Regions from separate parts of the Enterococcus montenegrensis genome, predicted to be linked through region 1. Evidence: riboswitches for the same ligand, from Rfam matches in the RefSeq annotation. Region 1 holds a riboswitch; the other holds the start of a gene.

Region 1 (3,437 bases):
GAAAGTGTTGATCGCTTTTTTGACGAAGTACGCAAAGGGCGCATTACCGAAGATTTAAAGTGGATTGATTTTAGCGATGCAGCCATGCTAAAAGAATTAACGCCGCTAGAAATTTCTGAGCTGTTATATTTTGGCCACATGAAAACGCATCTTCATTCACCGTTTTTTTATAAGTTGCAAAACAATTTTGTCTTCTTTGATTTAAAAGATGGCCTAACGCGAATTTACTATCGCTATTTAGACGAATTTTATCGTATTTTAGCTGACAAAATTACCCGCGTTGCATTAGGAAAATTAAATGATCGTCGCAGTTTTTTCAGAAAAGCAACCCCTGTGGAAAAACTTGATTTAAATCTTTTAAAAGAAATGAAGGGACTCTTTCAAGAAGGAGTTATCTTCTGTCTAAAAAGCAGTGAAGTCGTTAATAAAGAATTTCACATTCCGATTTATTTAGTTGAAGAAAGCGGCTTACGCCAAAGCGTCACTTTCGGCTATGATAAACCAGAAATGCTGGTGGCTACTTTAATTTACAGTAAAGCAGAACGAAATTGGTACTTAAAACATGAAGACAACGATTTATTGTTAATGCCAAATTAAACCACCCACACCATTGACTGCAAAAACCAATTTGGTACTTACGTTACAACAGATCTGCTAGTTATCGCCAGATCTTTCAGCAATCACTAAATATTTTACTGATAATACCTTTATTAAAATAAGGCCTGCGACAAATCTTTTGCCACAAGCCTTATTTTTTATTTTGATTTCGCCGCTGAAATGAAATGGCTGCGTTTTGGAATAAACAGTTGTGGTGCTACTTTCACCAAAATACCTAACACCACCGCCACATAAATCGCATTTGCCAAAGCTGAAGCACCATTTAAGATAAAGGAATACAAGTAAGGGTTCATCCCTTCTGGTGCGTAGGCGCCCCAAACGAAAACACCTGCCCAAAAATGCCAAAACCAACGGGCAAAGGCAGCCACTACGCCCCCTAAAACAACATATAAGACCGCGGTATTACGCCGGTGTTCCACTGCTGTCTGGATTTTTTTAGCAAAAATTCCGCCAAAACCACCAAATGCAAAAGCAAAGGGATATTCAAAAATTATTTGTGGTACTGAAACAAAATTTTTCATTGCTGTCCCAATGACAATGCTTAACAGCCCCCAAACAAAACCAGCTGTTAGTCCTGGTATAAGGCCCCGCCGGTAGGAGTATAAAACAAGTGGTACCATCCCCAATGATAGATCAAAGGCCGAATTTGCAGTTTGAATCGGAATAAAAGATAGCGCCATTGCCGCTGCAGCAATTACCGTTCCTTCCACCCATACTTGTAATTCTAGTCTTTTTGCCATAAAAAAATCCTCCTTTAAGAACCGTCACGCAAAGTTTACGACCGGCAAAAACGCCGCAAACTTCTATTCGGGACAAAGGAGAAGTAGCACTTCAAACTTGTCACAATTCCTACGCTCGAATGATCGATACAGGTACGAAGGGTTTAGTAGACTTACAATCTCAGCCAAACGGCTCCCCTTTGTGAACGAATTCTATTTTGTTTTTTTACGTACTCAGCATAGCATATTTTATGTTATTTGTGGAAAGAACAGCTTAAAGCTGTCATGCTAGTAAGATCTACTAAAAATTAACTGCCGCTTTACCGCGTATAATATTCTCCGGTTGCAGGTATCACCACAACTTCTTGTACCATTTTGCCGTTAATTTGTTTACCCACAGTAAAGACGAAGGTTTCTTGGTTATCCACAGTTTTTTCTTCCCCTGTTAATTCATCTTCTTTTAAAGAATAGACTTTTTCCACAGCTTTACTTGCTGCTTTGATTGTTTTCACAGGCTCGGTGAAAATCTGAGTGCTGGCAAATCCATAGGGTGTCATTCGTTGACCATAATTACTTGCATCTTTTAATGCTTGTGCTGTTTTTTCTTTATCATAGCTGACAGTAGCTGTAGTATACGGCAGACCCGATTCATTGAGCGTCACTTGCCACTGCCCTTTTTTAATTTGCGTAATGGTAATGGCAGCTTGTTCATAAGTCGTCCAGTTGCGGCCACTTAATTTTACAGTTTGAGGATTGATTTGTTCAAATTTCCCATTTCCAATAATGCTATTGCCCTGTGCATCGGCTAATAAAACATTATTTTGCGTCGGTGCAGTGGGATTTAAGGCATCTTTTATTTGCATCAAATTAAAGTTCATTTGAAATGCTACAGTTTGATTATCTTTTTTTTGGGCTTTACCGCTGAAAACTTTGTGAACCAAATCATCTTGTGAAAAAGCTAGTGGGTCCTCTTTTGTTTGGCTTGTTGCTGTCGTGATCTCCGTCTTATTTTTATCTGCTTGTTCTATGCTTGCTTGTTGTTGGGCAATGCTTGTAATCGTGTTTTTGGCTTCATCTACTTTTTGACAGCCGCCTAGTCCTAGTGCCAAAAAAAGGAAACCAAAAAATTTTATATACCTGTTCATAAATGCTCCTTATGCTTTTTATTTAATTTTAGCATAAGTTCTTTTCCACGTTTAATTTTTACCCACAACACAATCAGACAGGCCGCAAAAACTGTTTGCAACTTTTAAAACAGCAGCGCTAACGTTGCTAAACTAACAAATAGAAAAACAATTCGATCGTTAAAATAAGAAAAGCCAAAGGAATCCATTTGAGAAATTTATACTTACTTTATAAAAAAACTCCTACCAAAATGGCAGGAGTCAAATGTTGCTTTATTTGGTTGGTTGTTTTGTTTCAAACAACGGACTAACGGGTTTATTTTCGTGAATACGTTTGATTGCTTCTCCCATTAAAGGACCTACAGAGATTTCATCAATTTTTTCAATCCGACGATCTTCAGGCAAGTTAATGGAATCTGTTACGACACAACGTTCAATCGCTGAATCTTGAATTCTTTGCATTGCCGGGCCAGATAATACTGGGTGGGTACATGATGCATAAACACTTTTTGCCCCTGCTTCTTTTAAAGCATTGGCTGCAAGAGTAATCGTGCCTGCAGTGTCGATCATATCATCAATTAACACACATACTTTACCTTCCACATGCCCAATAATGTTCATAACTTCAGCCACGTTTGCTTTTGGACGACGTTTGTCGATGATAGCAATTGGTGCTTTTAAAAATTCAGCCAATTTACGCGCCCGTGTTACGCCACCGTGGTCAGGAGAAACGACAACAACATCATCCCCTGAAATTCCTTTTTCTAAGAAATAATTGGCAATTAATGGTGCGCCCATTAAGTGATCCACTGGAATATCAAAGAATCCTTGGATTTGAGCCGCATGTAAATCCAAAGTTAAGACGCGGTTTGCACCTGCTTTTTCAATCATGTTTGCAACTAATTTTGCAGTAATTGGTTCTCTTGAACGTGCCTTTCTATCTTGACGGGCATACCCGTAATAAGGCATTACCACG
Region 2 (3,437 bases), 990 kb from region 1:
CTCTGCCTTATATTGCTGACTGATCCAAGCTTGACTTTTTTGAACTAAATTCTTATCTAACTCTGGAACTTCTTTACATAAAATATCTGCGGCGGCCTGCGGGTCTTTGATAGCATCTTCGTAACCTTTGCTAGCGGCGGCTAAGAATTTTTTAGCTGTTTTGGGGTTTTCTTTTAAAAACGTGTCGTTCGCAAAAATAACTGGTGTATAGTAATCAAATACAGGATTTATATCTTTGAAGTTAAAATAATCAATTGCTACATTATCAACTCCCGCTTTAATGCCTCCCCAACCATAAAAGATCCAAATGGCGTCGGCTTGTTTTTCTTTCAAAGCGAGAGGCTCATCAACAATTGTATTCGGAATTAATTTTACTTTATTAAAATCGCCACCATTATCTTTTGCCATGACATCTTTGATCATAGCTTTTTCAATTGGTGAATCCCACGTCGCGTAGGTTTTTTTCTCCAAACCTTTGGGATGATTTATCCCTTCACCTTTTCGCGAAACGATACCTGATGTATTGTGCTGCAAAATTGTAGCTACCGTTGTGATTGGTAAAGGTTTCGCGGAAACATAATCTGCGGCCAAAGAATCTTGGGCAGAGATACCAAATTGTGCTTTGTTACTAGCGACAATCATACTAGCGTCTCCATCAGAAGGTTGGACGATGGAAACATCTAAGCCAGCCTCTTTAAAATAGCCTTTTTCTTTGGCGACATATAAGCCGGTATGATTGGTGTTTGGGGTCCAGTCTAAAACAAACGTCACTTTTTCTAGTTTTGTTTCTTTTTTACTTGCTTGTCCACTGTGACAAGCACCTAATGTTATTAATGTTGTAACCAATAAAATACCACTGATTAATTTTTTCATTTTTGCTCCTTCTTCCATGGCATCGAAATTTTTTCTAACACTAAAACAGCTCCTAAAAGTAGTAGACTTAAAGCTGAAATGAGAAAAATCACGGCAAACATTTTGTCAAAACTATAAGATTTTCTCACGCGGGTCATGTACACCCCTAGACCTTCAAAACCGCCTAGCCATTCTGATACCACAGCTCCGATTAAGGCATACGTGACTGCAATTTTTAATGCGGCAAAAAATGAACCTAAACTAGCGGGCAACTTAATATGCCAAAAAATCTGGTAAGATTTCGCCCCCATCGATTGCAATAATAAAATTTCATCCGGATCAATGGCTGCAAAGCCATTTAACAAACTTAACGCTACCGGAAAAAAGATCGTCAAAATAATCAACACAACTTTTGGCAATATCCCAAATCCCAACCAAATAATCAATAAGGGAGCTAAAGCAACCGTTGGAATTGTTTGACTTAAAACTAGTAAAGGATAAATCGCTTGTTTCAACCAATGGATGTGATCCATAATAACTGCCAAAACAAAACCGAGTAAAACACCAGCTAAAAGTCCTAAGATGGCTTCTAACAACGTAACTTTCGCATTTGCCGCTAGCTGAGGCCAGTCTGTTAGTAAAGCTTGCAGTACCGCTTTAGGACTGGGTAACATAAATGCTGGAACAATATTTTTTACTGTGACAAACTGCCACACTGCTAAAATCATTAGTATAGTGGCAACGGGGATTAAATTAATGTTGGTGTTTATCCGTTTTTTCGGCAATGGTCAGCCCATCTCCTTTTGGCGTATACGCAATTTTTACGTAGGCAGAAACACTTGGCGCTCCCGCTTTAACAGCAATTAATTGACATTGTTTCACTAGCTCCATCAAACCTTCATAATCTCCTTCAACGCTTGTTTCAAAAGCGCCCACTTGATAGGTATACCCTGTACTTTTGATGTAGTCGATGACTTCATCTACAATAGCGATGACTTCTTTTTTACTTTCTACTTTTGGTAAAACTTGAATTGCGATACTTGCGTCCATTTTTTTCACACTCCATTATTTTTTACCGATACGTGAACTGCATGAGCTAAATGAATTTCTTTTAAAGATTTGATTCAATAAAACAGCCACTAGCAAACTTTTTGCTCTTTATTCAAACTCTAGTCTTTGAGAACAAAAAAATCTCAGTATCATAAGACGATACTGAGACAAAAGTTATATTATTCAACTGTACAAAAGTCCGTGATGACCTACTTTGCACACCAAAATAAACTCCTTACCTACGTCAGCATTATCTGAATCAGGTTAACGGGTCGAAGTCGAACTTCCTCTCAGCCATTACAGCTCCCCACATATTCGGTTGCACTTAAATTAACAAAGAAAAATAGATTGGTCAAGTTTTTTGGTAGAAAGTACTTAAATGCGATTTTATTCCCCTCCAAACAGTGAACCAAAAAAATTTTACACGGCACATTTCCATCGTGCTAATTTCAGGTGTTACGTAAGCCAGCGAACAATATTGGGTAAAACGATGATGGTGTACAAGGTGCGACAAATTTGAATACCCGCAATTTTAGGCATGTCGCCACCTAATTCCCCCGCAATTAAGGAAATATCTGTCGCCCCAGCTGGAGAAGAAGCAAATAATGCTGACTTTAAATCTAAAATTCCTTTTTTAGATACAAGGTAACCAAACAATACATTTATCATTAAGTAGCTTCCTAATAATAAAAGTGCCGGAATAAATAAGCGACTCATTTCTTTTAAACTATCTTGTGTAAAGGTACTGCCGATGATTGTCCCAGCAAAAATTTGGGCAATGTAGCGAATATTCGTGTTTAGTTGCGCAGTATTTTTTATTATTTTCAAAATACTGGAAAAAATTAACGAAAACATTAACGCCCCCGCCGGTATATGAAGGGATAAACCAATCAATCCTCCAATACTTGCGATAATCAAAATAAGACCGTCATTGACAATAAAATCACTTGTACCAAAAGGTAGCTGTGTGACAATTTTCTTAGCCTCTGATGATTTTAAAGTATCTTCTTTTCTTTGAAAGCGATCAAGCAGCAGCTTAATCCAGTATGGAAGAATAAGCAGCATCCCGACTAATCGCACCAGTTGCATCGTTGCGACTATCTCAGCTTGTGCGCCCATATCGATACTAATCAAAGACACATCCATAATTCCTCCGGGCATACAGGAAAGTAAGGCCGTAATTAAATCAATTGAGAAAAAAGTATGAATTAAAAAACCGACAATAAACATATTCAACGTAAATAAGGTCATCAAAAACACGATCGATTTTGCCAATTTAGGAAAATTAAGCAAGTCATTTTTCGTTACCTGTTGCCCGATATATGCACCACTAATTATTTGGGCAAAAGTTTTTAGATTATTTGGCATATACATTTGCGCAGAAAAGATTGCAAATAAAGCGACCGCCAACATGCTGCCGGTCATAAAAGGAGCGGGTAATTTTATCTTCCTTGCTATTAAACCTCCTACCATGCCGATAATCAAAGTTTCTATTATTTTTACAATCATTTATAAACCTGCTTTCTAAAAATATG

The links. Region 1 has a riboswitch for thiamine pyrophosphate ahead of thiT (energy-coupled thiamine transporter ThiT). Riboswitches for the same ligand answer to the same signal wherever they lie in the genome.
Region 2: it holds a riboswitch for thiamine pyrophosphate, as region 1 does, so the genes downstream of both, P3T75_RS03595 (thiamine-binding protein) here and thiT (energy-coupled thiamine transporter ThiT) in region 1, are expected to answer to the same signal.

Annotation. Positions count from the first base shown of each region.
Region 1 covers NZ_CP120467.1:2,587,280-2,590,716, forward strand. Annotated here, with positions in the region: gene P3T75_RS12465 (hypothetical protein) at 1-597, shown strand, start outside; gene thiT (energy-coupled thiamine transporter ThiT) at 756-1,358, opposite strand; TPP riboswitch at 1,448-1,547, opposite strand; gene P3T75_RS12475 (hypothetical protein) at 1,658-2,446, opposite strand; gene P3T75_RS12480 (ribose-phosphate diphosphokinase) at 2,735-3,437, opposite strand, start outside.
Region 2 covers NZ_CP120467.1:751,849-755,285, reverse strand. Annotated here, with positions in the region: gene P3T75_RS03605 (ABC transporter substrate-binding protein) at 1-891, opposite strand, end outside; gene P3T75_RS03600 (ABC transporter permease) at 870-1,580, opposite strand; gene P3T75_RS03595 (thiamine-binding protein) at 1,606-1,902, opposite strand; TPP riboswitch at 2,122-2,222, opposite strand; gene P3T75_RS03590 (AbrB family transcriptional regulator) at 2,359-3,411, opposite strand.